DNA from 3 places in the Paenibacillus sp. SEL3 genome. Region 3 is predicted to be linked to each of the others. Evidence: riboswitches for the same ligand, from Rfam matches in the RefSeq annotation. Region 3 holds a riboswitch; each other region holds the start of a gene.

Region 1 (10,536 bases), 560 kb from region 3:
AATTGTAGCCCATGTATGGGCACCAAGCAGCGCCGTCTGGGCCATGCCCTCCTGTACGATGAGGGATGGAGCTGGCAGTAGCCAGGATTCAATATGTAAATAGGAAACCGCCCCCTGCCAGGCTGCTAAAAAGAAGAGGACCGCCACAAGGGGCGGCCATACGCTTTTCCACCAGGATGCGTTCTTGCCTTTCGGATTCATGGGCGATATTTCTCGGTCAGCTTGTTCATGCTGATGCCTTGTGGGTTATGTGCGATTTTGATCTGTGAAATGACGCTGGGACTGCCCGCTTCCGTCAAAGCCTCATGCATTTCTTTAACCACTTTCAGCAACTCGTCGAGCTCGCCCTCCATGGTCGTATCCAATGGGTTCACCTGATGTTTGACACCGGAGCGCTGAATGACCTCAATCGCCTTATCTACATACGGGTAAGAGTCCTCGTTATTAGGAGTTTTAGGGATTACTTGAATACTGAGCAGTGTATTAGCCATGCAAATTCACCTGTCCTTCATTTGAAGTGTTTTAGAGAAAATAGGGTGGTTTAAGGCGGGGAGACCGCTTCGCGTTTCATTTGATCTTACGATCGCTGTTGCCATGGGATTCTTTGAATAAATTTTAAAAGGTAAGAATCCCACGGCAAAGGCGAGCGCTACGCTTCTCTAGATTCAAATGAACCGCTACGCTGCCAACCGCCTTAAAAGCACTTTAATTTTTGATAGGTTGTGTGGCATTTTTACACACAAGCGCATCTGTTTTTGCGCTTTAGATACTATGAGACTAAAGAATAAACCAAGTGGAACGAGAACGAAGTGGGCGGAATGGTGCTGTACAAGCGTTAGCGTTCGCTTTAAAAGCTTTCCGTAGGAAAGCTCGCTTCGGAAGCATAACCTCCCCGGATTTCTACACTAATCATAAGTTTTTATTAAGAAATCTGGGTACAACAGCGATGGGAAGCACCATCCGACTGCGTAGTAGGGCTTCGTTCACTTCTCTAGTTCAGTCTTATTTAGCGTTTTAACAAATGGTCAGCGCTTGGGCAAGAAGTTGTTTGTGAAGGCCTTATCGACTTCCAAAGGCTTGCTGAGCAGCTTGCGTTCGTACATCCAGTCCGAATAGTTTTGCCATACCTCCGCTTTTTGCACACCCCATTGTGCGGCATCGTCCTGATAACGCGGGCTCAGCCATTTTTGGCTGGCAAGTACCAGTTTTTTATCCAGCTCCGGTACAGCTTTGCTTAAAATGTCTGCGGCTTCTTCCGGATGAGCGATAGTGTATTCATAGCCTTGTGCGGTAGCATCCATGAACGCTTTAACCAGCTCGGGATCATTTTTTATCGTTTGTTCGTTGCTCACAATTACAGGCGTATAGTAGTCGAGGCTTTTGGAATAATCTTTTACATACAGCATATCCAATGGCTCATCTCGAAGTTGGGCCTCGATTCCGGTCCATGCGTAGAAAATCCAGGCAAAGTCGATATCCCGCTTCACGGCTGTAAAATAGTCTGCATTGCCCATGTTGACGATCTTCACTTTGCTCACATCGCCTTTGTCTGAATCCATGATGGATTTCATGACCGCTTCTTCTACGGGAGAGCCCCAACCGCCGTATTTTTTACCTTCAAAATCTTTCGGGCTTTTAATTCCGCGATCTACCGGGGCTGCGAAGCCTGAGGTATTATGCTGAATCACCGCAGCGATGGATACAAGCGGCACACCTTGCGTGCGAGCCTGTGTGACGCCTTCTTGGTAGCTGATACCAAAAGGTGCAGCATTAGAAGCAACCATTTGATCGGCTCCGCCTGAACCAGGTTGAACAATTTGGACATTCAAACCTGCTTTTTCGTAAAATCCTTTGTCCTTGGCGACATAGAGTCCCGTATGATTCGTATTGGGTGTCCAGTCGAGCACGATTTTAACATCTTTGAGCCCCTTTGCCGGAGTAGACGTTTGAGTGTCGGTAGCGGAAGCTGCTTCTTGGGATGTAGGGGGACTTCCACCGCAAGCGGTCAGGGTCAGGGCCATGAGCCACAGACTGATCAGTCCCAGGCTTAATATTTTCATGCGCTTCATCGTTAGTGTTCTCTCCTTTTGATTACCCGTTATCCATCCAATCAGACAGCTTAAGTTTCCCATTTTCATAAAAATAACATCTGCCGGACGCGATCTTTCCAACAACTTAATCCTCAACAAAAAAGCGCCCCGAGTTTCCGGGACGCTTGCGCTTGTATATACCAAAGTAAGGGATGGTCCTATGTAAAGAAGGCACATCTTGCTTAAGCATTCCTACGCTGGCATTACCCAGATCAGGTTGTAAGGGTCAGTGTCTTGGGACACACTCTCAGCCGGCCGATTCCAGCACCCCTGGCATTGTATGGTTTAATGGGTTCATTTATTCGGGTTTACTACGACGATTATATGCTTTGAATGCGGGTCTGTCCAGCATGAAGGGAGAGATAACGGTTCATTTGCCGAACGACAGGGTACACTTTTACTGTGAGCTTTGATCTGAAAATGAGTATGAATCAATCCGATTCGATCCGGTCATGTTATTTTCAGAACAGCTGCGCAGGTAGGTTCAGATGGGCTGGTGCCCAATGGCATGGCCGTAGAGAATTCTAATTCGTGAAAAGGAGTTGTTGTACTGTGGGTAAAACGGAAACATTGGATCGCAACCAACTGGAACAAGCCATTGTGAAGGCTTTGGATAACAACAAATTTTGTTCGTTAGGTACGGTAGAGGGTGGCAAACCGAAAGTACGCTATATGGCCCTTTTTAACGATGGAATGAACATTCATCTGGCGACAGATCGCAAAACGCATAAAGTGGATGAGCTAAAGGACAATCCGAATGCTTATCTGCTGCTGGGTTATGAGGTTGGCGGTACGAAGGAAGTTGTTGAAGTGGAGGCTACCGTCCAAATTACAGCTGATGAGGGGCTACGCAAACAAGTGTGGAACGACTCCTTGAAGGAGTGGTTTTCCGGACCGGACGATCCCGATTATGTCATTCTGGACGTGAATCCGACTCGCATTGAGTATGTGGGTCAGCAAACGGAGCGCCAGGTGTGGAAGAAATAATACGAATATAAATGGATAAGCCAGTAAATCTCCAATTTTTTCAGGAGGTTTGCTGGTTTTTTTATGTTTGAGAAAATTAATTATTTTTTCATAAATAATTTTAAGTAAATGACTACTCTTTTGTCTGGCGTTGGATTAAAATAGAAATGGTGAGTTCAAGGCTTACATATATGTGCAAAAGTATGTATATGAGGCATACACCTTAATGAGGAGGGGTATATTTTGTTATTACGTAAAAATTGGTTTAAAGGGTTTACAGCAGCAGTTGTAGCTTGTAGCATGCTGGTGTTTTCAGCCGCTCCATCCTGGGCAGCTAGTGATTCTCGTGATAGCGCTACGGTGAATTTGCGGATCATGGAAACAACGGATATCCATGCGTCCCTGATGAACTACGATTACTATTCGGACAAAGAAACCAACGAGTATGGCTTGGTTAGTACAGCTAGCTTGATCCAGAAGGCACGTAGTGAAACAAGAAACAGTATGCTGTTCGATAATGGTGATTTGCTGCAGGGCAACCCATTAGGCGATTATATGGCCCGCAACAAAACCTTTGAGAAAGAAGGCGGTGTCCATCCGGTCTACAAGATGATGAACCTGATGGGCTATGATGCAGCTACAGTGGGCAACCATGAATTCAACTACGGTCTCGACTTTCTGGACAAATCGCTCAAGGGAGCTGATTTTCCTTATGTAAATGCGAACGTTTATGTTGATAAAGGGGGCCAAGCTACTAAGAATTATTTTACCCCTTATCAGATTCTTGATAAAACAGTAACGGACGAGAAGGGCGAAGAGCATACACTCAGAGTGGGTGTGATCGGTCTGGTCACACCTCAAATTATGCAGTGGGATGAAGCCAATTTGAAGGATAAAGTCGTTACGAAGGATATTGTGGAAACGGCGAAAAAGTTTATTCCTCAAATGAAGACGGAAGGTGCTGACATTATTGTCGTGCTTGCGCATACCGGTTATGAGGATGTGCCACAAACGCCACTGATGGAGAATGCCGTTAAGTATTTGAGCCAGGTGGACGGAATTAACGCTATTCTGTTTGGGCATGCTCATAAATCTTTCCCTGGCCCTGATTTTAAAGATATGAAGGGTGTAGATCTGGATAAGGGAACCATTAATGGGGTACCAGCCGTGGAAGCTTCCTCATGGGGCAAGGATCTGGGTATCATTGACCTGAGCCTAGAAAAGAAAAATCGCGAGTGGAACGTGACTAACTCTCAATCTCAAGTGCGTCCGGTTGTGAGCACCACTAATCAGACTGTGCAGTTTATCCCTGAATTTAAACTGATTGATGCGGTCAAAGAAGAGCATCAAGGAACGCTGGATTATATTCGCCAGCCTGTAGGAACAACGACGGCGCCAATTACCAGTTATTTTGCATTAGTGCAGGACGACCCTTCCATTCAAATTGTGACGAATGCACAGAAATGGTATGTTCAAAACCATCTCAAAGGAACTGAATACGAAAAACTTCCAGTATTGTCGGCAGGCGCTCCATTCAAGGCCGGCGGTCGAAACGGAGCCGAGTATTACACTGATATTCCTGAAGGTACGGTAGCGATTAAAAACGTGTCCGACCTGTATGTGTACCCGAACACGGTTCATGCTGTAGAAGTGACCGGTGCTGAAATTCAGGAATGGCTGGAGTGGTCTGCGGGTCAGTTCAACCGTATTGATCCAAAGCAAACTGAGGAGCAATCGCTGATCAACAAAGATTTCCCAACCTACAATTTCGATGTCATTGACGGTGTGAATTATCAGATTGATGTAACGCAGCCTGCACGGTATGATGCCAAGGGAACTATTATTGATTCTTCAGCGCATCGTATCAAGGATCTGCAATACAATGGAAAGGCTATAGATCCTGCACAGAAATTTATCGTAGCCACCAATAACTATCGTGCTTCCTCATCCAAACTGGCCAACCCAGATGGCAAACGAATTGTGATGGCAGCACCGGATGAAAGTCGTCAAGTCGTTGTTGACTATATCCGTACGAACGGAACGATTAATCCATCGGCGGATGGCAACTGGTCTATTGCTTCTTTTGGTCAGGCAAAGGTTACTTTCGAGTCCTCTCCTGATGCCAAAGACGTGCTGGCAGGCAATCAACAAATTTCATACTTGAGCAGCGCGGCAGACGGTTTTGCCAAATACAGCTTAAAAGCTGGCGCTAAGCCTAGTACAGCAACGACTTCTGTAAAGGAAGCTGTGGCTCCCGCGAAAGCAACAGCAAAGCCAGCTGTTAAAACGACCAAACCGGCGGTTGTTAAACCAGCTAAAACAACAAAGCCAAAGGCATCCAAATAACTTCGAATTTTAGTTTTCGTTTAATATCAGAATGAAGCAGCAAGTCTCTTTAACCAAGAGATTTGCTGCTTTTTTTAATATCAAAAAACAGCCCCGAATTATTATGAGTGTAAAAAGGTTTTGTTTTTGTCGAATATGTACTTAAGTCCTAAGTTATCGTTAAAAAAAGCTGCTTTTTTGTAAAAAAACGTAATTATATAGTACTTTTGTTCTAGTTATTTGTGATATAATGGTGAAAAAACCGGAAAATTGTTCCGAGGAGGACCATTATGACATGCAGCAATTGCAGCATCATATTACCTATAAAGGATCAAGGATTGCTTAGAATTAGGTATTCCAGGGTGTCGCTTACTCCAGCATTAGATGGTTTGGGCATGCTATCGGAACAAATGAAGCAGCAACATGAGCGTGAGGGCGGCATAGAGTTTCGCTATGAGAGCCGTTCAGAGTTGGAACAGCTGGTTAACGGACTGGCTCGTCTGCCGCAGGAATACTTGAACCATATACAAGTTGTGGTGACTGGCTTGCATCATGTCGAAGGATATGAGGACTGGCTTTTATTTAGTCAATTGCAAGCCAGACTGCAACATCCGGATATCGTGAGTATTATTAAGGATCAAAGTTTTTCCAGCCATATGCAGCCTATTGTTGACCACAAGCTGGATATTATCGGGTTTGAGTTTTTGCTGCGTCCGTCACATGCGGAAAGACCTTTTCAGCCTTTCCGACTGTTTGAAATCGCCCGTGAAGCTGGCTTGCATGCTCATCTGGATCGCTCGGCTCGTTTTTCCGCTATTGAAAAAAGTGCAACATGCCTTCCGGCGGGGATTAAACGTTTTATTAACTTTCTCCCTTCCACCATTTATAATCCGGCTTATTGCTTGAATCACACCTTTGAGACGATTGATCGGTTATCCATGAGTACGAAGGATTTTGTATTTGAGGTCGTAGAAACGGAAGAGATAGACGACCTTAATTTTTTGCATCATATCTTTGAGCAGTATCGTAATCGAGGAGTTTCAGTTGCCCTGGACGATGTGGGGGCAGGCTATTCTACGACAGAGCTTATGAATTGCCTTCAGCCGGATTATGTCAAAATTGACCGTAGCATAATTGACGGCTGTCATAGTAACAGTAATCAGAAGCGGCAAATCACAGGAATTGTAGAATCGGCTTTTCGTTTTGGAGGCCAAGTGTTGGCTGAAGGAGTAGAGCAGATAGAGGATTTTGAATTTTGTCGTGAAGCAGGTGTGTCACTGGCTCAGGGTTATTTGTTTGGCAAGCCGGAGCCCGGTCCGCCCTCCAATTTTATGCTTAGCAGCGTAATATAGTCAGGAACAAATTTAAGTAGATGTAGTTTATAAAAATTGGAGCTTAAATAAGGCTGTCGTATTAGCATTAATGTAAAAAACGCGAGTGCAGAGGTTATTTCACCCCTGCAACTCGCGTTTTTTGGTCATGCTTGCCCACCTGAACAAGCTCTGGCAAGCAAAGCCATCCAGTCTCCAATTTTACTTGGTAAGGGACGTTAAAAGCCCGGAAGCAGTTTACGACCGTTTTTTTTTAAAAGTAAAGATTGACGTTTTGAAGAGAATTGGATACAGTGTACTATATAAGAAACGGTGTTTCCTTGGTGATACACTGTATCTATATTAGGTAAAAGGTTTAACATTACAGGGAGGACAACCAAAATGAAAGCAGTGCAACTGAAAAACGGTTTTGGCTTTGAAGAGTTAACCTTGATGGAACTTGACACACCGGTGCCGGGACGGCTGGAAGTTCTGATCCGCATAAAGGCAGCGTCCCTCAATTACCGTGATTTGGTAGTTATCAACGGAGTCATGCCGATCGGCATTCAATTTCCCTTCATTCCGTTATCCGATGGAGCGGGTGAAATTGTAGCTGTGGGCGAAGGGGTGACAAAATTTCAGGTTGGACAAAGGGTAGCGGCAAATTTACAACAGAAATTCATTGGCGGGAGCACGAGAGCGGAGGTCTTAAAGGACAGTCTGGGAGGCCCGCTCAGTGGAGTGGCGGCTGAATATATCGTTCTGCATGAAGAGGGGGTCGTCGCCATTCCGGATCACCTTTCTTGGGAGGAGGCTTCCACCTTGCCGATTGCGGCATTAACCGCATGGAGCATGCTGATGGAATCCGGCGGGCTGCGAGCGGGGGATACGGTGCTCTTGCAAGGAACAGGCGGTGTTTCCATCTTTGGGCTTCAATTTTCTCTGATGGCGGGAGCAAGGGTAATTATCACATCGAGCAGCAATGACAAGCTGGAACGGGCAAAGGCTCTCGGCGCATGGCAGACAATCAACTATTCGGAGGTTCCAGAGTGGGATAAGGTAGCTCTGGAGCTGACAGGCGGCGGAGTCGACCATGTTCTGGATGTAGGGGGAGCGGCAACAATGGCGCAATCCATCAATGCACTTCGTACTGGAGGGACTGTGAGCATGGTCGGATTCTTATCGGGCTTGACCATTCCTGAGTTCGATGTCACCAGCATTTTGCAGAAGGCTGCGACGATTCGCGGCAGCCAGGTTGGTAACCGGGAACATTTCGAAAACATGAATCGTGCCATTTCCCGCCATCGTTTACATCCTGTCATCGACCGGGTATTCCCGCTCAGCCGAATCGGCGAAGCCTTCGCACTTTTGGCTGAAGGAAAACAGTATTTCGGTAAAATCGTCGTTCAAATATAAATGAGCATTTTGCATAAATCCCAAGAGCAATTTCAAATCAGCACTATATAGATCGAAACGGTTTAGTACGTCTATATAGTGTACTTTCGAGCGTTGGGAATTGAATTATGCAAAATGCTGAAATATTATTCACATTACATAGGAGGCACTCTAATGCCCAGTAAACCTGATTTATCTGTCAAAGATTCTCAAGGAAGAAAGAATAAGAAACCGCGTAAATGGGTACGCAGAACCGGATTATCGCTGCTGTCGGTAATCCTTCTGGGAGTGGTTATTTTTATGCTCATCCCTTCCCCTGTACAGCCTGCAAAATGGCTTGCACCTTCGGCCCCCTCTTTTGAACAAGCGGGTCCATGGCAACAAAACAACAAACTCAGCTCCGCCGAGCTTGTTACAGATGCCCCTAAGTTTCCGGAATTTATCACCTTTGACAAGGAAGGAAATTTATATACGGGAGACTCCGACGGGAAAATTTATAAGGTTGCCTTTGATACAAAGGGCAATCCGCAAAAGGCCCAGCTATATGCAGATACCAAAGGAACGCCCAATGGACTTATGTTTGATGCAAGTGGAAATCTGATCGTTACGGATGTTAAGAAGGGGCTACTGTCGGTAGATCCTTCCGGAAACGTGACGGTGTTGGCCAATCAAGTCGACGGCACACCGATCTATTTGGCCAACGAGCTGGATATTGCCAAAGATGGTACTATTTATTTTTCTGACACCTCCAATTATGGCAGTGTAGTCTTCAAAGAAATCGCCGAGAACAAGCCACATGGACGTTTGCTGAAATATGACCCGGCGACCAAGCAGACGACAGTTCTGTTGGAAGGCCTATATTTTGCGAACGGGGTTGCCTTGTCTGCGGACGAAGATTTTGTGCTTGTGGCAGAGTCGTATCACTACCAATTGACCCGATACTGGCTCAAAGGGCCGAAGAAGGGGACTTCGGATATTTTTGTGGATAATCTTGCCGGTTTTCCGGATAACATTACGCGTGATGATCAAGGCCATTTCTGGGTCGGTCTCTTCACGACACGTATTCCCTTTGTAGATCAAATGCATGGAAGCCCGTGGCTGGCTGGAATGATGGCCAAATTGCCTCAATCGCTGCTCAGCGGTGCAAGCGCACCTGTGAAGCATGGGCTTGCTGTGGAGCTTAATCCGCAGGGGAAACTCATCGGAAGCTGGCATGATCCTGAAGGCTCGCTTTATGGGGTAACCACGGCTGTAAATCATGACGGATATTTATATATAGGTACAGCTCCTGGAGGCAGCCAGGGTGTTCATCGTGTGCTTTTAACCAAATAAGCCTGGGGAGGGTTTAACATGATATTGGATGAGTTGAAATTATCCTGGAAAGCGAAGGAAATCCTGGCCGGGAAAGTAGCTTTGGTAACAGGCGCAAGCAGCGGCATTGGGGCATCGATTGCAAAAAAACTGGCAAAGCGTGGCGCGTATGTAGCTGTATTGGCGCGCCGCCAGGTGCGATTGGATGAATTGGTTCGCGACTTGCACCAAGAGGAATTGTACGAGGTCATGGCAATACCTGCCGATATCCAAAAGGCTGAAGACATACAGCAGGCGGTCCACGCCATTCTTGAACGCTGGGGGCGGCTTGACATTATCGTTGCCAATGCTGGCTTCGGGTATCGAAGCCCACTGGCAGAGGTGGAACTGGAACGCTGGGAGGAGCTTTACAAGACGAATGTGCACGGTCTTGTCCTGACACTGAAGTACGGACTTCAGCCAATGAGGGAACAGGCCAAGGGGGATGTTGTCATTGTCTCCTCTATTGCAGCGAAGGAAGTGGTTGCCGGAGGAGGACTATACAGCGCTACCAAGTACGGCGTTAGCGCCATAGCCTCTGCATTGCGTTTGGAGACCAGTACGCAAGGAATTCGTGTAACTGCGATTCACCCCGGGGCGGTGGCGACGGAGTTTTCGCAGGTGGCCGGATATCCCGAGCAGGAAATTCGGGCGTTTGCTTCGAGCGTTTTGCCGCTGCATCCCGATGATGTTGCAGAAGCTGCCCTTTATGCACTAGAGCAGCCCGAGCATGTCAATATTCCAGAGTTGACCATTATGCCTTCGAGGCAGGTCCAGCGGTTCAAATAGAGCGATATTTATTCTGACACAAACCGGGTGACCGGGTATGGTCATCGCCGATGCCGGGTATGGCGGCGAGAGGGCTCGTGCCTTCGCTTGACCATAACCTGCTCAAATGGGTGAGCATGAACCAAAGCGCGAGCTACAGGGGGGAATAACCCTTGCACTCGCGCTTTTTTATACTAATGATGAAGCGTGACTGTCCAATAAAGTTTAAAACCAGTTTTGGGACAGCTCCATTTACTATAGAGGAGACCATATCCCGTAACATTTTGGCCCCACGTTCGCTCATCCAGTCATCGTGAGCACAGCTATAGTGT
Region 2 (10,536 bases), 210 kb from region 3:
ATCCAAATATAAGCAGAGATACGATGCGTCTTCTTCCATGCCTTTTCATTCGAAAGCAGCCAACGGAACTTCAAACCAATTAAACGGTTAGGTGTTAATTTAGTGAATGTGACACCTACTGTTAAGTGCGATATCGCTGAAACCAGTAAAACTATATTTAAGGGACTGAAGTAAATAGCATTTGAATACAGTAACATTAAAAAAAGAAAAATAAAATTTAGAACAACTAACACACTGGAACATATTTTACGATATGGAACCAAATTATTTTCAGAAAATTGTTCTCTATGTTTCGAGAATTTTGGATACAAGACAACAATAAGAAAAGAGATAATCATCGCTCCTGATGACACAATAAAAAAAGCTAAAGGGAGCTTTAGCGGGTTCATTGAAGGCAATATAATAAATGAATTTATAAAATGCAATATAATAAATAAAATAGAAATCTGAATCCACGGCTTTTTAAATTCTTTTTTTAAATCATAGTTATTCTCCACTCAAAACAACCTCACTTGAAACTGTTTCTCAGTTGATTTTAGAAGTAAGTGCATTTATAATACTTCAATATAAAAAATGAATATATTTTAATAAAATATATATTATTGTCAGATCATAATGCATATTTTTCAAAAAAATAAGAGATCAAAGTCACATTCACAATATTTTTTACAAAAAATAGCTTTTCTTCTGTTTCGAAAAGAAGTTATTATCTATCTACTCTATTTCGATTATTAAAATAAACATCTCAAAGCAAAAAAGTCGATCCCTCAGGACCGACTTCCAACTATGTTCTCCTATAACCTAACCTTCGCACGCGAGCTACTTCGAAATATCCAGAAAACCTTCTCCGAACACGTCCCGCACGTCATGAATGGTGATAAACGCTGCTGTGTCGATGGCTTTCACTATCTTTTTGAGCGCCGATACCTCTTGTTTACTAATGACGATATACAGCACTTCTTTTGGATTTTTAGTGTAATAACCGTGGCCTGACAGGACAGTAACTCCACGATCCATTTTCGTAATGACCATCTCGGCAATTTTATCTTGGTGCTCCGAAATAATCATGACCGCTTTTTTGGGGTTCAGTCCTTCGATCATGAAGTCCATCACCTTCGTACCAACGTACAAAATAACGATAGTTAGCATCAATTTTTCCGGGCCAATAATAAAATAGGAAGAGAATGCGACAATCAAATCAAAAAACAGCAGGCCATAACTGATATTCCAATCCAGATACTTGTTGGCAATCCGGGCTAAAATGACCGTTCCCGCCGTTGTGCCACCTACCCGTACGATTAAGCCAATGCCGACCCCCACCAAAACTCCGGCAAAAACGGCATTAATCGTCGGCTCATGCGAATCAATCCGCCAGTTGACTGTTAAATGTAAAAACAGCGAGTTAAAAGCGACCGCAATGATAGTGTACAAGGTCGTTCTCTTGTCTAAAAATTTATATCCGACAATCAGCAGCAAGCCATTAATCACCAGATTAACGATCGAGGGAGACCACTGAAACAGGTAGTACAGGATGATTGTGACCCCTGTAACACCTCCCTCACCAAACTCATTCGGGATCACAAACAGATTAACAGCTAGCGCGAAAAAAAACGCACCCAGAATAATAAATGCGATGTCTGCAATACATTTTTTCATATATGCTCTAATCCTCTCTCTAACATTTCAAAGGATGAATCGCCAGATCGATTGGCTGACTCTTGTTGTCAAAATACGCTGACAACCAGTTCATGGTATCTACTACCAAACATAAAGTCAATACAACTTTGACACTTTAATTCGCCACCAGACTGCCTCAATCCTGACTTGAGGAGTCCGCAAAACCCTCCTTTTACAAGGTTATTCGACAAAAAAACACAATCCCGACTACTAAACTAAGAAAACGGGCCTCAAGCCCTTGTTTTAGACCTAGGCACATTTTCCCCTAAAACGACCATCCTCCTAATCGGCATTTTGAACACACATGACCATCTTCCTGTTTTATGTCAAAAGCGTTTTACTTTGAAAAAATGTGGGTATAATGATTGAAACATAACCAAGCAACCTACATAGCATTGCGACATCAAGTACATACAAATAGTCCTATACAGACGTCCTAAGCAACTCAATCTGAATTTGACAATATGGAATTGGAGGAATGATCTACATGAATACAATGAACTTAACCGTCCACACCCTGATGCCCTTTCACCACCAATACCAACGTGCCAACGCGGTGAGTATGCAGAAGAAAGAAGATAGCTCGGAGAAGAAGCTCAGCTTTCAGGACATTTTGAATGAAAAAATGGGTAAAAAATAAGGCGCCGTTTATCCGGTTGCATGACTCGCTTTACATAAGCCAAAAAGCCGTAGTTTCCTACATCGACTGTAGAGAACCACGGCTTTTTTTGATTCATGCGTTCCTAAACTCACACATTCGTTTTACTGACCGCCATCCCGATACTGCTCTGCCTTCTCACGCATCCCAGCGGCCACTGCTTCTTCGGTGTTCAGCCCCTTATCCGCTGCATAGGCGCGAATGTCCTGCGTGATGCGCATACTACAAAATTTGGGGCCGCACATCGAGCAAAAATGTGCTTCCTTGGCTCCCTCTGCTGGTAGCGTTTCATCATGGTAGGACAAGGCCCGCTCGGGATCAAGCGACAGATTGAACTGATCCCGCCAGCGGAACTCAAAGCGTGCCTTGGACAAAGCATCATCCCGCTGCTGCGCCCGTGGATGGCCCTTCGCCAGATCGGCAGCATGTGCCGCAATTTTGTAGGTAATGACACCCTCACGGACATCATCCTTATTCGGAAGACCCAAATGCTCCTTAGGCGTAACATAGCACAGCATGGACGTCCCGAACCAACCGATCATCGCCGCCCCGATGGCTGAAGTAATATGATCATATCCGGGGGCAATATCCGTCGTGAGCGGTCCCAAGGTATAGAAAGGAGCTTCCTTACAAATCTCCATTTGCAAATCCACATTCTCTTTGATTTTATGCATAGGGACATGTCCCGGCCCCTCAATCATGACCTGAACATCATGCTTCCATGCGATTTGCGTTAGCTCGCCCAACGTTTCCAGCTCTGCAAACTGTGCTTCATCATTCGCATCATAGATACTACCTGGACGTAGACCATCCCCGAGAGAAAAGGCCACATCATAGGCTTTCATAATTTCGCAGATTTCTTCAAAATGTGTATACAAAAAATTCTCCTGATGGTGCGCAAGGCACCAGGCTGCCATGATCGACCCGCCACGGGACACAATTCCCGTCATTCTATTCGCCGTCATCGGTATATACCGCAGCAATACACCCGCATGAATTGTAAAATAGTCCACTCCCTGCTCCGCCTGCTCGATCAGCGTATCGCGATACAACTCCCACGTCAGCGCTTCTGCTTCGCCGTTCACCTTTTCAAGTGCCTGATACAGCGGCACAGTTCCAATCGGTACAGGAGAATTCCGAATGATCCATTCACGTGTGGTATGGATATTACGGCCTGTGGATAGGTCCATAACTGTATCCGAGCCCCAACGCACAGCCCAGGTCATTTTCTCCACTTCCTCCTCAATCGAGGAGGTAACCGCAGAATTACCAATGTTCGCATTGATCTTCACGTGAAAATGACGCCCAATGACCATCGGCTCACTTTCCGGGTGATTGATATTCGAAGGCAAAATGGCTCGTCCAGCCGCCAATTCCTGCCGTACAAACTCAGGCTCCACCCCTTCGCGGATCGCCGCAAATTCCATTTCGGGCGTAATGATCCCTTGCCGTGCATAATGCATTTGCGTCACTGTACGACCTTGCGAAGCACGAAGCGGACGGTTGGTCACGCCGGGAAATTCAACTGTCTCCCGTTTGGAGCCAGGTTTCAGTCCATTATCCTCCGGTTTGACGGCGCGTCCCTCGTAAGCCTCCACATCGCCCCGTTCCAGTGCCCAAGCTCGCCGTAATGGAGGCAGGCCCTGACGGATATCGACCTGATAGGCTTCGTCAGTCATGGGACCGCTCGTATCGTACACACGCAATGGCTCATGATGCTCCGTGCCCTGCGGCGTATGTGTAGGATGAAGAGCAATTTCCCGCTCTGGGACGGCAATGTCCGGCCGCGAGCCTTGAATATATACCTTACGGCTCCCTGGAAAGGGCGTTACCCCACTGGCTTGCTCCCCGTTTGTCTTCTCTACCCCAACTTCCCTTGTTCCTGCCAACCTTACTTCTGCTGATTTAAATTCTGTTCCTTTTGTTCCTTCTACTTCTGTCGGCTTCATTGTCCATTCCTCCTGTTTCGATGAAATGACACACCGATCCGGAACCATTCCCAGGGTGGCGCTGATCTATGCAAAAAAGCCGGTTCCCGAGGGAACCGGCTAATCTAACGAGGCAGCTATCCAGACCGTGCACATGTGGAATAATCCTATTCCAATGCGTCACCGTAGACAGCAGCTGCGTATACATTTCAATGGCCGATTACTTCCCTACGCTGGTATGATCCAGATCAGGTGCAAAGGGTCCGGAATCTTACACGATTCCATCTCAGCCCGGCATTACAGGCTCCCCCAGTAACTGCGATACTTCTATTCACATGAGGCGGACATAACAGACATCCCGCCATCCTTATCAGACTACTTCAAATTTATGGCTTTGGCAACCCTTCTAGGTTCCATTTAGCAAGAAGACGCTCCTCACCAAATCACTTTGCTTGCTTCAACTGCATTCATTCTTGTTACGGAAGCATAAGCCCCATTTCCTTCGCCGCTTCGATCAAAATCGGAGCAAAGTCATGTAGCGTCTCGGGTGCAAGCCGACTGACCGGACCGGATACAGATAAAGCCGCAGTGACCTGTCCCTTCCGGTTCACAATTGGTGCTGCCACAGCAGCGGCCCCTGGCTCCCGTTCTTCATAGCTGGTCGCATAGCCCTTCTCGCGAATGTCCTGCAGCTGGGCTTTATAGACCTCCGCGTCTACCGAGGGCGGCCATTCATTCCCGCTTAGCAGGGCTTCCAGCTCCTGCGGCGGCATAAAGGCAGCCAGCACCTTACTGGAGGCTCCTACAGCCAGCGGCATACGCGCACCCACAGGCGCAACCCTGCGGATCGCCTGATTGCTCTGCACGGCTTGTATGCGAATACGCATGCTGCCGTCCCGTAAGTACAAGCTGACCGTTTCGCCCAGACGGTCACGCAGTCCTTCCATTGCAGGCTGTAACAACACCGCCGGCTCGTCACTTTGGGACAAATGTGTGGATAGCTCCCAAATGCGGAAGCCAAGTCGATATTTTTCCGTTTCGGCATTCCGAACGACAAAGCCCCGATCCTCCAACGTAGTCAGCAGCCGATGAACCGTGCTTTTATGTAGACCAATTTTGGAGGCAATCTCCGTTAGGCCAAGATCCGAATCTGCGGTAAAACACAGCAATATATCAAGTGCACGCTCTACAGCGCGAACGGTTAATTTACGGTCTTCCATTCGTGAACCGCTCCTCTTGTATCCATATTCGTTTCACACTATGAAACATGGTTACATAAATTATATAGAATAGTCGCGGCTACTGTAAACCGATGTTTATGTGACAACCATATTACAGAACGAGAACAAACATCGACAATTCTTTGCATCATTTTTACTTTTCCGGTTCAGGCGTTGACTTTGGATAACCCCCATCATACGATAATAGGTATCTATACGGATATACACTATCATTTTCAAGTGGAATTATACCTAAATTCTATTGAAACGAAGATCAATTTTATATAAGGAGGCTCTTACATGATTTCTACATCCCAGCGCAACTCTCAGCTACAGACCGCTGTTCAGGAGCCGTCCACCCCACTCTTTAATCCCCGTCTGCTGCGGTTCAAGCACGTTGTGATTGCTCTGCTGCTGTCGGTCGTTTTTTTTCTGTTGTTTTGTTTTATTGCCTTGCATGCTTACATCGCATGGGTACTTACGAATCCTACCGTCGCGCCGCTGTACTCTAATCCGATGCAGGCCAAAAACATGCCTTATGAGGAAGTCAGCTTCCCTGCCAAGGATGGTAGCCGCATGGTACAAGGCTGGTATATCCCGGCGGATCAATCGCGGAAAACGATTATTTTCAGCCATGGTTATGGAGCTAACCGCGAAGAAAGCTGGATTCCCATGTATGATCTGGCGCATTATGCCCACAGTTTGAACTTTAATGTGGTCATGTTCGATTATGGATTCGCGTCACAAAACAGCAAATCAGTCGCAACCGGAGGCAAAGCGGAATCCCAGCAGCTTCTCGGAGCGATCCAGCTTGCGAAGCAACGCGGCTCGTCGGAGATTATCGTATGGGGCTTCTCCATGGGGGCAGGAACCGCTCTTCAGGCGGGCTTGCAAACCAAGGATGTGGACGCAATGATTTTGGACAGCACTTTCCTGTTGGAGCCGGATACGCTGTACCATAACATTCACAATCAAATTAACCTGCCAAGACATCCGTCTTTGGAAATTCTGGAGTTGCTGTTTCCAGTCTTGAACGGCACCAGCTTGCATCAGATTCCATATCAGGAGGTTAAAAAGGAAAACTATCCGTTCCCGATCATGTTTGTGCATGGTACACAGGATGAAAAGGCTCCTTATCCTATTGCGGAAAAGCTCGCTGCCAATCAAACCAACCCACTTTCCAGTGTATGGATTGTCAAAAACGGAATACATGAGCTTATTTTCAGAGAGCATCCCCGTGAATATCTACGGCGGGTATCGACGTTTCTAAGCAGTGTACAGGAGCTGGAGGACAAGAAAACGATCGCTGATGCCCACAAACAAACGACTACAAAGTAAAGAATTATTTTTCAAAAAAACTGTATTTAATTCTTCACCTTGAAGAAGCCTGCCTACGGACACTAACCCGTGCCGTAGCTGGGCTTCTTTTTCGTTTACCATGGTATTCTTGTTCTACGTAACAGATGTGACCAAATTAAGCGAGTTCATAGACATATTCCCGATAGGACAGCGAATATACTGGGTACGTATGCATCCAGGGCAGATCTGCCAGATCCGCCGGATAGCCATAGTGGGATACGGGAGGTATAAAACGATGCTGAGTACTTATGGGTCTTTCCTGCCCTTACGTGTGCTGGAGGAAATTCGGCATTGGAAGCAGCAGGAAAGTTGGCATGTGGAAGTGATTAAATCCGCTACCGAGGGACTGGAGCCTACTTATGTACGGCTGCTGGATGATTGGCGGACTGTATTCGAACAGACGGAACGCACCGCCATAGAGTTGCTTGAAGAGCAACGGAGCGCACTTGATCCGGCAGATCAGGCGTGGCATCAGGAATGGAAACAGCTGTCGGCTGCCCCACAAGCACATACACACGAATTCACTGAACCTCCAAAACAGTCAAGGGGATTAGACGCATCATCATCTGTAAAGATGCCATCGTCAGAGTCAGCATTAAACGCTCAGCCTGACTCACAAGAATTAAATCGTCGATTGGACGATTTGCTACAAACCGCAAACCGCCAGTCACAGGAGTATGTACGGCAGCTCGGTCTGCTGAGCGAGCACAGTCATGCATTGCGTCAGCAGCCAAAATCTGCTGGAGTTGTATTACACGCGGCACATGAAAGCCAATATTTCCTAATCTCGACAACCCCCTTTCAAGAACCTGGCTCCATCGCAAGGGCTGCTGGGTTGTATCATGTAGCGACAGAGGGTGAGAATTACCCAGAGGAAGCGTTTCGAGAACGTCAGGCAGGCATAAGGGGAGAAGGCACATGGACGACTAAAGGCGTCAAATCCAGCCAGGCTCAACCTTCGGCAACGGAAAAAACCTCAATCGGCCGGTCGGTTCCTATTGGAGGACATCGACTCCCACCGCTCCCTTACCCCTATAATGCGCTTGAACCGTATATTGATGAAAAAACGATGCGCATTCACCATGACAAGCATCATTTGAGCTATGTGAATGACCTGAATAAAGCGGAAAAGAAGCTGGAAGAAGCCCGAAAAACAGGTGATTTTGATCTCGTAAAACATTGGGAACGCGAACTGGCATTCAACGGCGCAGGCCATTATCTGCATACTCTTTTTTGGACGATCATGAGTCCTCAAGGCGGTGGAAACCCAAGTGGGCCGCTGGCTGAACAGATTAAAAAGGATTTTGGCAGCTACGCTGCATTCAAAAAGCAATTCAGTTCAGCAGCCGAAAAGGTCGAGGGTGGCGGCTGGGCTATCCTGGTATGGAGTCCACGCGCGGGACGACTTGAAATTTTGCAGGCCGAAAAGCACCAGAATCTGACTCAATGGGAGTCCATTCCGCTGCTAGCGCTAGATGTATGGGAACATGCATATTACTTAAAGCATCAGGCCGAACGCAACAAATACATTGAAGATTGGTGGCATGTCGTTAACTGGCCAGAGGTTGCAGAGCGCTATACCCAAGCCTCCAAACTGAGATGGCAACCCTTCTAGAGGTTGTTCAAAAAGTTGTCTTTCCATAACGAAGCTATTCAAGAAGCGGATTCGACGTCGAATCTTGAATTCAGCCGGGCCTTCCGTTGCTCACGTAGATCTGTCTACGCTCCGCTACTCAGTCCCTAGCTTCATCCAACTTTCTCGGTCCTGAAAAGCCGACTTTTTGAACACGCACTAATAGGCTTCTAAGCTAAAGACAGACTACACCTGCAAATCGTATCGCTCTCTGAGTGCTGCCATTTGTTCGGTCCATCCTTCCGGTTGTAACAGCCAGCCATCGGCAGGTAAAACGGTTGTCCGGCTCTCAACGACACGGCGCAGAGATGCCGTGTACGCCTCAACAGACGGCACTCCAGCCAGCTCTGCCAGGCTACCCATTGTTGCTGGATTCACCCGGGGGTAATCCTGCTGCTGCACGCCTGCCGACGTGTCCCCGGCTGCCTCTGTGTAGAACTCCTGTACCGCCTGTGCACGCTCTACACCACTGCCCTCAATCATCACGAAGGCTGTGATGATATACGCCTTGGCTTGGCGCCGCTGTGCAATGCCGCAAAACTTGCGGCCCCGGACGCTGACATCGTAATCCCCGGGACAGAAGGACCCGGGGATTTCTCCGGTCTGCGCCTCGCCAGACCACGGAACCAGCGCATCGGCAATTAGCGCTGCCATGAGCCGAAAATCCTCATGCAGGCTGATAGCCCGCTGTGGATTCGGCAGGATCAAGGACAGGTTCAGCACCCCCCTGTCCAGCATGACGGCTGCTCCACCCGAGGGGCGTACGCATACCGAGGTTCCCGCGCTGCGCACTCGCTCCATCGCCTGTGGGGCGTAGGGAAGCCTGCGGTCCCGGTGACCGATCACAAGCGCTGACGGATGCCGCCATAGATGCAAAATGGGTGCAGCTCCTTTCCCTACTTGCCGACAGGCCAGCTCCTCCCAAGCCAGCGGAGACAAAACGTCCTCCTGAGTGGCCGCGAGTGGCGCTTCAAACCACTGCAACTCAGGCAAAGCTGTTGTTTTTTCTGTTGATCTATGTACATTCTCCATACGTTATCCCCTATCTGTAAAAATAGCTGTTATCCATAGGCTAATTGTATTTTAAGGCGGCTATCCCGTCGTCTCTATTTCTGATGTTAACAAAAAAAGGTGGCTACGCCTATGCGTAAACCACCCTTTTTTTGTTCATCACATAAACGTCTTGCGATGTTCGATCAATCCTTGAGCAGCGACAGAAATTCTGCGCGCTGCGCTGCATCATCACGAAACGTACCACGTACCGCAGACGTTACCGTTTTGCTACCAGGCTTTTTGACACCTCTTGCACACATGCACAGGTGCTCGCCTTCCACGACCACCATAACCCCGTGAGCGGAGACTGCTTCATTTAAAATATCAGCGATCTGTGATGTAATACGCTCCTGTACCTGCAATCGGCGGGTCACTGCCTCTACCAGACGTGCAAGCTTGCTCAGTCCTACAATTTTGCCGCTGGGTACATAGCCGATATGCACTTTTCCGAAGAAAGGAGCCATATGGTGCTCACACTGGCTGTAATAGACGATGTCCTTCACGATCACAAGCTCCTCGTGATTCTCGTCAAATGTCACACCCAGCGCATCCCGGGGATCAATCTCATAACCCGCAAATATTTCCTCATACATGCGCGCAACGCGTGCCGGTGTTTCCAACAGCCCTTCACGCTTGGGGTCCTCACCGATCAGTTGTAGAATCTGCTCCACATGGTACTCGATTTTATCACGGTTATCCGCAGCTTTGCGGTTAATATAATCTTTTACGCCAGCCACAGTAATCCTCCTCTATGCAGCAACCTCATGCGGCATCCGTACTCACGTTGCTCATTATTTCCGACGGCCCTGATTTTTACGCGGACCAGGCTGATTTTTGGAGAACTGTTGGTTCTTCATCATCTGCTGGGCTTTTTGCATTTGTTTCCCATTCAGGTTGTAACCCATCTGTTTAGCCATTTTTTGCAGCGTTTCAGGGTCGTTTTGCATCTTCTCAAGCTGTTTACGAAGATAATAAGCACCGATGAAAAATCCCCCAACCAAACCAGCA
Region 3 (10,536 bases):
TCGTTTTCATGTTGTTTTTCCGACTCATTCGATGTGGAACCTCCAAAATTAGTTGTGATCGGGAAGATAAAAATGAGTTACAGCATAGCCGCTTCGCGTGCGGATTGTTCTTCCGATCGCTGACGCTTCTCCAGAACAATTCTGCCCGCTCCGCTTTGGAGGCACTGTAAAGTCATTTTTATTTCCCGTAGTGGGCGGTGCAAGTGTTAATGAAGAGATTCATAAACCATTTACCGCTTGTCGATCCGGCGGGATATGGTGCTTCCGGTGAACTGGATCGTTTGTACGAAAATAATCATGACGACGATGGTGAACGCCATCAAGCCTGTTTCAAAACGCTGGTAACCGTAGCGGATGGCAAAATCGCCTACCCCGCCGCCACCCACAATGCCCATCACCGTGGAGTAGGAGATGAAGCTAATGGTGGACGTGGTCAAACCCAGTACAAGCCCAGAACGAGCTTCCACGTACAGAAATTTGAAGATAAGCTGAAGAGTGGATGCCCCCATAGAAGTAGCGGCTTCAATTACACCCTTCGGCACCTCAAGCAATGATTGCTCCACCAGCCTCGAATAATAGGCGATGGCCACCACTGACAAGGGAACCGTAGCAGCCATCGTACCCAGCGCCGTCCCTACGACCAGACGTGTAAATGGAATCATAAACACGACGAGCAGCAAAAACGGGAACGAGCGGATGACATTGACCACACTGTTCAATAGGGTGAACAGCAGTCGATTTTCATATTTTTGACCTTTGCCGCACAAATACAAAATCGTTCCTGCCGGAAGCCCTAACAGTACAGCTGCTGCGATGGAAATCCCTACCATGATAAACGTCTCTCCGATGGCTTTCCATATCTCAGACTGATATTGCGCAATGATGTTCAGCATTTCATTCATCAGCTTCACCTGCTTTCGCTGTTGAACCTACCGCAGCGTCAGCTACACGTTGCGTGGAAAGCAGCTGTCCATCCCGCATTTCTGATACATGGGTACAAATGTTGCGTACCACGTCCATATCGTGCGTTACAATTACAATGGTAACTCCCAGTTCACGGTTGATCTCCCGTAACACGCCCAGAATATCCGCGGTCGTCTGCGGATCAAGGGCCGAGGTCGGCTCATCACACAGCAGCACCGCAGGTCGATTCGCCAGCGCTCTGGCTATCGCTACACGTTGCTTTTGGCCTCCGCTCAATTGTGCCGGATACTGTTCTGCTTTATCAGCTAAACCGACGAATTGCAGGCATTCGCGCACACGTTCTGCTCTCTCTTTTTTCGCGACACCTGACAGCTCCAACGGCATTGCTACATTTCCACTGACCGTCCGATTGTGAACAAGATGATAATGCTGAAAAATCATCCCTATGGATCGCCGCGCTTCACGGAGACGTTTTTCCGGCATGCGAGTCAGATCTTCCCCGTTCACAACCACGTTTCCCTCATCTGGCCTTTCCAATACATTCATCAACCGGAGCAAGGTAGACTTACCGGCACCGCTGGCACCTATAATACCGTGAATTTCCCCCTCCTCCACTTGAAGGGACACGGATTGAACCGCATGAAATTGGCCGCTTGAGGTGGTATAATGCTTGCTTACCTGATGCAGCGTAATCATGAAACCTGGCCTCCTGATGATCCATTTCTCAGGGAAAATGTAATAAGCCCGCCAGCCCAGGCGGGTCTGTACGAGCCGTCAATTCCCATTGCATTAATATACCACAGAGCAGAAAACGGGCAAAGCCTTTTGACAACAATTAACGTACATCCCACACCCCTACATAAGGAAGGCAAATCCCAAGTCCCCAAGCCAGCGTAAGCATGACGACAAAATAGAATATGAATACAATATCTATAGCCGAATAGCCGATCGCATAATAATACGTTCGCTTGGTTTCATTGGTAAAACCCTTGGCTTCCATAGCAATAGCAATGCGCTGAGCACGCCGAATACTTTGAGCGAGTAGCGGAATCGCATACCTGCGAAGCGTGGCATACATATTCCATTTGGACACATGCTGATGTAAACCTCGAATACGGTGGGCTTGTCTCAATGCCTGGAATTCCTCCACCATCATAGGCATCAACCGCATGGCTGCCAAAAAGCTGTATGCATACTTCGGAGGGAGCTTCCATTGTTGCATCAGTGAATAAAAAAGGTCCACTGGACGAGTCGTTAAACCAAACAACAAACCTACCGCAGCCATACTCAGCGCACGAAAGCCCAGATGCATGCCTCGGTAAAAGCTTTCCTGCGTCACATGGATTAAGCCCCATGTCCACCAGGTCGTCACCCCTTTGCCGAACATCATCATGCCCGTTGAAGTTGAAATAAACACCAATATAAAGGGAGATCCGTACAGCAGCAGCCTCTTCCATGGATGGCCTGACCAGACAAGCAGCAACAGCATAGCACACGCAACATTAAACATGACATTCGGATCATGAATGACTATAACGACCACAAACAGGATGGAAAACATCACGAGCTTTAGGCCCGGATTAACGCGATGCAGCCATGTTTCATGATGGGGAAAGGACAGGTTCATACTGTAGTTCCCCTTTCTGAATCCGCCATGTATCGGTACAATATCGACGGACAATTTCCGGGTCATGGGTGACCATCACAATGGCCGTGCCTGCCGCTCTCAGCTGCTCCAACATATCCAGCATGACAAAGGTATTACGCGCATCCTGCCCAAAGGTCGGTTCATCGAGCAGCAGCACTTCCGGCTCACGAATCATAGCCGTAGCAATACTCAACCGCCTTTTTTGGCCTAACGAAAGCTGATACGGATGCCGCTCGTCCAGCCGCTCCAGTCCGAACTGTACGAGCATCCGATCGACCCGTTCCCGGCACTGTTCAACGGTATACAAGCTCTTGGGTAACGAATACTCTAGTTCCTTTCGTACGGTATGCGCTACAAATTGCAGCTCGGGATTTTGAAACGCGAACCCGATACGCTCTGCCAGTTGTTCTGTACTGCCTGCCTCAATTCCGCGCACGCTATAACGTCCCTGTGTGCGAAGTAAGCGCATCATGGAGAGCAGTAGCGAGCTTTTGCCAGCCCCGTTTTCACCAACCACGCCAATCCAGTCGCCAGGCTTCACCTGCGCATGCTCCACATAAATCACTGAACTTAAACCGCGGAGGCCGCTAAAATGTTCCAGCTCCAGCACATCAGTCCCCGCACCATTCTGTTGCGTCACTGCTTCACTCCAACGTGGCGAAGACGCTTCATTCCATACTCCCGGATACCACACGCCGTACTCGGACAATGCCTGCCGGTGCACATGAAATACTTCTTCGGCCCTTCCATCTGCAATGATCTCCCCTTGAGCAGAAAGCACCACAATCCGATCCACATCATGGACAATTTCATTAATTTTATGCTCCACAATCACCAGTGTCTGGTCTACCGAAATGTTGCGAATGGTATCCCACACCTGTGTAGTGCCTTCCTCGTCCAACAAAGCCGTGGGCTCATCCAGAAAAAGCACTTCTGGCTCCATAGCCAGCACAGACGCAATCGCCAGCCGCTGCTTCATTCCCTGTGACATGCTGCCAATGGGCATATGTATATCATCCGTCGATAGACCCACCTGTATCAGCAGCTCGCGAATACGGGATCGCATCTGCTCCCGGGGAACCTGATTATTTTCCAACACAAAAGCCAGTTCCTCATCTGCATATGACATACAGAACTGCGTATCAGGATCTTGAAATACAATACCTGAGACACTTGGGATTACAGCAGCATCGCATTTCATAGGCACTTCTATCGTGCGTGGAATCAGACCGCTTAACACTTGGAGCAGTGTTGATTTACCGCATCCACTCGGTCCCAGTAGCAGCAGCTTTTCCCCCTTGCGGACAGACAAAGACATATTGTGAAAAAGCAGCTCTTGCTCACCGGGGAATTTCAACCGTAGCCGGGTGATCGAAGCCACCACATCTTCGGTTGCCCGGCTCATCAATCCAGCCCCTTATAATCTTGTTCCGTTGCAGGCCTCAAACTTCGCGTGACTCCGGTTACCTCCAATGCCTTAGCCAGATAGAACGCGAATACCCCGGCAATCACAATACTGCCAATCATCCGAAATCCAATATACAAAACATAGTTCCAAGTCGATAGCTGATCAATATACCCGTAGCTGAAGTCTAAAATCAGAGAAGTGACAGCCGCCCCAGCCGCAGCTAGCGAAGCAACCCACAGGTTTGCGTTCCGATACAGAAAAGCCGCAAAAAACAGCTCCGCTCCCAAGCCTTGCAGCAGGCCATAGTACAAGGTGGACATCCCCCATTCGCTTCCCAAAAAAGCACTGACCGTTGCCGCTGCCACCTCTGCCAAAATCGCAACACCCGGCTTGCGAATGATGAGATAAGCAAACGTACCTGCCATAAACCACATGCCATACATCAGTTGCTCGGCGTGTAGACCCAATGGTTTCATCAAATCATAGGCAGGCCCCCATATTTTGTAGATCAACCCGAACACAACAGCGATCACAATCGTGACCAAAATATCCGTCAGTTTCAACCCTTTAAACGCTCTTACAGCAGTATTCATTATTGCGTGCTCCCCTTTTTCCTTATAGTTGGCCTCTTGGCCATGAAAAAAAGCTTGTCTGGAGCTGAATCTCCAGGCAAGCTTTATGCGCAGTAAAAGGTGAAGCACCATACAAAACATCATTCGTCGATATGCCTTATATAACCAGTAGTCTAAACTACTACACTGATACCCAGCCAAGTCAGGATCAAGGTAAAATGCTAGGACATACATTGAATCTATCGACAACCGCAAAAAAAAGCGGCATTCCTGTATAGTGTTCTTGGTTTCTCTACGCTGGCATTACCCAGATCAGATTTCACGGTCAGTGGCAAGGGCCACCCTCTCAGCCTGACTTTCTCAAGCTCCCGACAATGCTTTTTTAATTCACTATAATATATACCACATCTATGGCTTTGACAATCCTATAATCCGAAGAAACGTTTAGCCGTTTCCGTCGTCGCGATTTCGATCTCCATCATGCTTCGACCCGTGCATTCGGCTATCGTAGCAGCAATGTGAGCGAGATACATGGGCTCATTACGCCCTTCTTTAGGCTTCACAGGCAAATTACGCGGGGTCAAAAATGGAGCATCCGTTTCAATCATCAGACGGTCCAAGGGAATATCTCTGACCAGTTCACGCAGATGCTTCCCCCGCCGTTCGTCGCAAATCCAGCCGGTGATTCCGATATACAGTCCCATTTCTACATACGTACGCAATTCCTGTTCCGTGCCGGTAAAACAATGCACTACCGCTTTATCGACAAGCCCTTGATACTCCCGAAGCATAGCGACAAAGTCCTCATGTGCATCTCGTTCATGCAGAAATAACGGCATTTTCAGCTCACCCGCCAGTTGGATTTGCTCGCCAAACCATCGGCGCTGCACATCACGTGGCGAAAAATCACGGTTATAGTCCAATCCGCATTCCCCTATGGATACGACCTGCGGCTGACCCGCCAACTGGCGGAGCTGCTGAATCGTGTCTGCACTGCAGTCTTTGGCATCATGGGGATGCACGCCAGCTGTCGCATACAGCTTGCCCGGATAACGTGCTGCATACTGAGAAGCCTCCCGACTACTGCGGACACTGGTCCCGGTAATAATCAGCGGTGAAATCCCTACAGCCGTGGCTCTCTCTACCACCTGTTCCCGATCCGCATGAAACGAACGGCGCATCAAGTTCACACCAATATCAATTAACGGTGTACCCCGTTCCATCTTAATCCCTCCCTCGCAAACTACAATCTTGGATCAATCGGCTCTGATTCCAGAGATAGCGCGGCAAGGACGCATTCATGAATACGATCTACCGTATCCTTGCGGACAAAACGTTCCACGCCTTCCATACCAAGCGCTCCTTCCATCAGGGCATGACGCTCCTTTTTGTTCGTTCGACGCTGCTTCAGACGCTTTAAATTCTCAGGGGCAAGATAATCCATACCGTAAATAATGTGCAAATACTTCCGGCCTCTCACCTTGATTGCAGGCTGAATCATCTTGTCCCGATTTTTCATCAAAAAGCGTTCCGGCTTGATCACAATCCCCTCATGACCATCCTCTGTCATCTCGTTCCACCAGCGAATGACCTCTTCCTCGCTTGCTTCGTCCGTGATGACACGATACTCTGTCTCCATAAACAGGGAAGACAGCCCAGCCAGCTCCCGGTTTTGCTCCATATGCCAAATATGAGAATGGTCGAAAAAAGTCTTTCCACTGTGTGCCAGCGTATGGAACGGTGCGATACGAATTTCATCCAGACCGTCCACATCCCAGCAATATTTTTGAAAAGCCTCTTGAAACGTCACGGCATTCGCGTACTTCTGTTCCATTTCCTCCAACCAGTCTCCAACCTCTCGGCCCGCAACCTTCGCCTGCTTCAGCTTGTCTACCAGCTTACAGCGATCCAGCAGAGCTGCTTCCCCCACATGCGCATATTGTGCAGCAATCAGTTCCCGAGCCTTGAGATTCCACGGTACAATTTCCGCATCCAGCAACACAAAATCCGTCTGGTTCCGTTCAAAATATCCGGCATCCACTAGATCCGCATTCAGTTTCTCCAGCACTTGCTTCCCAAGGCTTTGTTCAAAGAAAGCTCTCCCGCTCCGACTGTAGATCGTGCCCAATGTCGGGTAGCCTACATACTCGACAGCGGCCTGTTCGTTTTTGAATAATAGCAAAATAGCCCGGCTACCCATATGTTTTTTCTCGGCCACCATCGTTTGTACCCCTTGCCCGCGATAATAAGCCAGCGCTTCACGCGGATGCTCCAGATAACCTTCCTCTGCAGACACCGCTGGAGCAGGACTCATGGTCGGTGGAATATACACCAGTTCCTCTATCGGTACTGTCACATGTGACACGGCATCTATAGCGGTTTTGACCGATTCTCCTTGAACGCGCACTTCGCCATACGATTCCGTCAGTACACTGTAACCAGCGATGAGCTTGCGTAAATTCGGCGGGGAAAACCGTTTTCTCTGCCACCGGACAAGTGGGCTATCGGGATCATTCGCATAATTCTCATGTGCCGGAACGCTGACAAATTCCTTTTCCGGAAAACGATAAGCGGTCAGCATACCGCCAAATACCACACCCTGATCAATATTCACCGTCTGATTCACAAGGGTAGGCTGCGGTCTAGGATCATGTCCCCATACTACTATTTCTCCCGATTCATGGTCTACGAACCAATCTTTGCGGATTGGTTTTCCGTCTGCATCCTGTCCTTCCGTATCTCCATAACGGCAATAATCAGAAATACGTGCCGACTGTTTGCCGATAAAATGATCCTTAATCCCCGCATGAGCCACGACCACGTGTCGCAATCCATTCCTGCCAAAAATAAGATGTGAGGGTGCATGTAGCAGAAAATCCCTTAACTCGCTTCTAAGCTGTTCCGCCGCTGCCTTGCCCGCTTTTTGTTCATACTGGGCCAGTTCCTCTGCAAATCGTTCATCCCCATGACTGAGAGTCACCTTTCTTCCATCAAGGTAACGGCCGATTTTCCAGCCATGATTGCTGTCAATCATATACGCTAGTCCAGCATCCACGTGCTTTTTCCAGAACTGCACCGCTTGTAACGATTTGGGGCCACGGCTCATCACATCCCCGACAGATACCAGTCTTCTGCCATCTGGATGATGGTATAGTCCTTCCGTATCTTCCGTATATCCTAGCCGCTCTATCACTTCCAGCATCTCACGGTAGCACCCATGGATATCACCAATGATGTCAATACCTGAGCCAATCTCATGAAACAGTGGCTGCGCACGGCGAACAAAATTCATTTCTTCTATATCCTTAAGGATATAGCAAGCGTTAAAGCCTTCCTCACGGATCCCACGCAGGTTCCGCTTTAACAGCTGTGCCTGCTGCTTGACCCGTTGGCGGCCACGCGGATGCTCCCTGCCTAAATCACGTTCCAGCAGCACAGCTTCGGATACATCCAGTACCAAAGCCATTACAGGAACATGCGCCTTGGCTGCCAACTGTACATATTTTTGACGGTCCTCAGCATACAAATGGGTGGCATCCACAACCGTCAGCTTATTCAAGCGACAGCGCATAGCCAGAATCGTATCCATCGCCTCAAACGCCTTGGCTGACATTTGCTGATACTCATAGAACAGTACGTCCGATTCCAGTCTTGGAAGTCCACTCCAGTCTATAAATTCCGTATCTCCGACCAGCTTGCGAAAATGATCCGAGGATACCACTTCTGTCTCCAGCAGAATCCCTTCGCTCACCAGCTTGTCTAATAATGTGGTTTTCCCACTGTTGGAGGCCCCCACCAACACAACCAGTCCAGCATGCGGTAAATGAATCGTACGTTTGGATGAATTGCTCATGCTTCCTTCTGCTCCTTTCTGCGCGTAAATATAGCCATTTGGGTCGGTTGTCCAAAGCCTTCGACCTCTTCTCCAATCCCCTTCAGCGCTACCGAATAAGGAGCTTCCACAATCCACTGCTCACATCGTTCCTGAAACTCGCTTCTACTCCATTCAAAACGGTGATCGCCATGCCGCATCTCTTGCTGATTCATACGATACACTTCATTATATTCACGATTGGGAGTCGTCACGATCAGCACGCCCGGCTGATACTCCGTTACAATCGTCTTCATCACCCGGTTCAGACGATGCTCATCCACATGCTCAATGACCTCACATAGGATCATCACATCTTTTCCCCGCAATTGTTCATCATAATAAAAGAGAGAGCCCATCATGGGTGTAGGACTGATCGCATCGGCATGCCTTTCCAGCTTGTTAAAACGCTCCACGGCTCTCAACTGTGCATACGCAGACGGCTCCACCGCCCAAATCTCTTCAACGCCCGTCATTCGGGCCATCCGAGCCGATAGCTTCCCTTCCCCTGAACCCAAATCTACGATTTTCTGTCTGCGAGGCAGCTTGCGAATTACGTCCATAATAGCTTGATACCGCAGCTCATTTAGCCGTACTGTAGGCTGTTGCTTCCCTTCCTCATGTGGCTGTTCTGGCTGTTGAATCTGTTCGTGCTTATCCTTTTGAGCTTGGACAGTATCCTTTTCAATATGTTTTTTAATACCTATTTCATCACAATCAGATTGCTCAAATTGCTCAATCAGATTGGTAAAACGAAGCGTGCGTCGAATGATAAGCTCGCGTAGCGGATGCGCTGACAGCCAGCCTTCACCGTAACGTCTCAGCTTGTCAAACTCTTCTTCACTGATATAGTAGTGCTTATAGTTATCCAACACCGGAATCAACAGCAATAACTGACGTAGCGCATACTGCACCGTCTGATGGCCACTTAACGTGACATATCTGACAGTGCTTCGATTTTTCAGCTGAAAAGAATAGTCTGCTTCCCCTCGTTCTATGTCCACTTGATAGCCCAGCGGAGCAAATAGTCCCTCCACCACAGAATCCGGTAAATCCGAAGCAACAGGCCCAAACGATAACTCCAGCGCGAAAGGATGCGTCACCCATTCTGCATACTCTTCTTTGGGTTTGCCGTTCAGTGCCGTACCAAGCGAGCCACGAATATAGGTGCAAAATAAGCTGCTGGTTACAAACTCCCGGTCATTAATATATTGTGTAATATCATAGCTATCTGGACTGTTTTTGACCAAATCTATCGAATCTGGCGAAGCCTGAATGACGATTTCTGCCTCTTCCTCGGTAAACACGGTGTACACCATGCGTACACGCGCACCCTTTTCCGTGCGATCATACGTATTGTAGGGATTTTTGGCAAGCAAGTGCGAAATCATCCCAGCATTGTTTCCGGTTGCTTTTAGCGTGATGTGCATACTCTACTTCTCCTTCCCAGCTTATACTTTCCATACTTCATTCACCGCAGCGCGGAACATATCATCCAACTGCTGATCACGTCCACTCTCCATATGCTGAAGCAAGGGCGCCTTTTGTTCAAAATAAGCAATTTGCTGCTGGATAAAATCATTCACCACCGAAAGCCGTGGCTCCATATCCAGTTCCTCGCCCGCTTTTTTACGTTGCAGCAAATGTTCGATCACCTGATAAAGTTCGGTCTCGGCCGGAATGAATTCCTCTAGCAATTCTACGAATTCCATTGGAGGCATGCTGTTGTGACGTTCAATCCAGCCACAGGCCAGCAACGGGCGCAGCACGTAAAAATACTTTTTAATCTTCACCTGTTCACCTTGCAAATAATCCCGATAATTTCCCCGCGCCATATTCAGATAATGGTACATACAGGACTTCGGAGAGAAGGTTAACGGCGAGATCGCACGAATCTGATCAGCCACTGAATACTGCTCCAGATAGGGAATCGGAGATTGCAGCCATTCCAGCAAAGGCGGATTAGATTTGTGAAACAAATGGAGCGCCTTTTTCAAATCCCAGCCGTTCATATCCAACAAATCGCTGATTGGCCGCTCAATCACATCCCGCTTATCAAAAATAGATAAATACCATTCTATGGGTCTTACATAGATAAATCGTACATCATAGT

The links. A riboswitch is a leader RNA that binds a small molecule or an ion and turns the genes downstream of it on or off. The one in region 3 is predicted to bind thiamine pyrophosphate.
Region 1: another riboswitch for thiamine pyrophosphate. It lies ahead of ACYCS5_RS17090 (ABC transporter substrate-binding protein); the one in region 3 lies ahead of ACYCS5_RS19665 (ECF transporter S component).
Region 2: another riboswitch for thiamine pyrophosphate. It lies ahead of thiC (phosphomethylpyrimidine synthase ThiC); the one in region 3 lies ahead of ACYCS5_RS19665 (ECF transporter S component).

The regions. Positions count from the first base shown of each region.
Region 1 covers NZ_CM137725.1:3,699,574-3,710,109, forward strand. The annotation lists gene ACYCS5_RS17080 (ABC transporter permease) at 1-201, opposite strand, end outside; gene ACYCS5_RS17085 (MTH1187 family thiamine-binding protein) at 198-491, opposite strand; gene ACYCS5_RS17090 (ABC transporter substrate-binding protein) at 1,026-2,069, opposite strand; TPP riboswitch at 2,263-2,372, opposite strand; gene ACYCS5_RS17095 (pyridoxamine 5'-phosphate oxidase family protein) at 2,643-3,077, shown strand; gene ACYCS5_RS17100 (bifunctional 2',3'-cyclic-nucleotide 2'-phosphodiesterase/3'-nucleotidase) at 3,300-5,402, shown strand; gene ACYCS5_RS17105 (EAL domain-containing protein) at 5,672-6,733, shown strand; gene ACYCS5_RS17110 (zinc-dependent alcohol dehydrogenase family protein) at 7,094-8,107, shown strand; gene ACYCS5_RS17115 (SMP-30/gluconolactonase/LRE family protein) at 8,261-9,418, shown strand; gene ACYCS5_RS17120 (SDR family oxidoreductase) at 9,437-10,225, shown strand; gene ACYCS5_RS17125 (hypothetical protein) at 10,528-10,536, opposite strand, start outside.
Region 2 covers NZ_CM137725.1:4,054,200-4,064,735, reverse strand. The annotation lists gene ACYCS5_RS18690 (SdpI family protein) at 1-497, opposite strand, end outside; gene ACYCS5_RS18685 (YitT family protein) at 820-1,656, opposite strand; gene ACYCS5_RS18680 (hypothetical protein) at 2,165-2,317, shown strand; gene thiC (phosphomethylpyrimidine synthase ThiC) at 2,440-4,284, opposite strand; TPP riboswitch at 4,472-4,584, opposite strand; gene ACYCS5_RS18670 (IclR family transcriptional regulator) at 4,740-5,483, opposite strand; gene ACYCS5_RS18665 (alpha/beta hydrolase) at 5,784-6,821, shown strand; gene ACYCS5_RS18660 (Fe-Mn family superoxide dismutase) at 7,078-8,457, shown strand; gene ACYCS5_RS18655 (lipoate--protein ligase family protein) at 8,662-9,507, opposite strand; gene folE (GTP cyclohydrolase I FolE) at 9,672-10,265, opposite strand; gene ACYCS5_RS18645 (YneF family protein) at 10,320-10,536, opposite strand, start outside.
Region 3 covers NZ_CM137725.1:4,260,027-4,270,562, reverse strand. The annotation lists gene ACYCS5_RS19690 (MetQ/NlpA family ABC transporter substrate-binding protein) at 1-28, opposite strand, end outside; gene ACYCS5_RS19685 (methionine ABC transporter permease) at 231-902, opposite strand; gene ACYCS5_RS19680 (methionine ABC transporter ATP-binding protein) at 895-1,620, opposite strand; gene ACYCS5_RS19675 (energy-coupling factor transporter transmembrane component T family protein) at 1,760-2,551, opposite strand; gene ACYCS5_RS19670 (ABC transporter ATP-binding protein) at 2,526-3,977, opposite strand; gene ACYCS5_RS19665 (ECF transporter S component) at 3,977-4,573, opposite strand; TPP riboswitch at 4,824-4,933, opposite strand; gene ACYCS5_RS19660 (TatD family hydrolase) at 4,978-5,775, opposite strand; gene ACYCS5_RS19655 (polynucleotide kinase-phosphatase) at 5,796-8,405, opposite strand; gene ACYCS5_RS19650 (3' terminal RNA ribose 2'-O-methyltransferase Hen1) at 8,402-9,853, opposite strand; gene ACYCS5_RS19645 (nucleotidyltransferase domain-containing protein) at 9,875-10,536, opposite strand, start outside.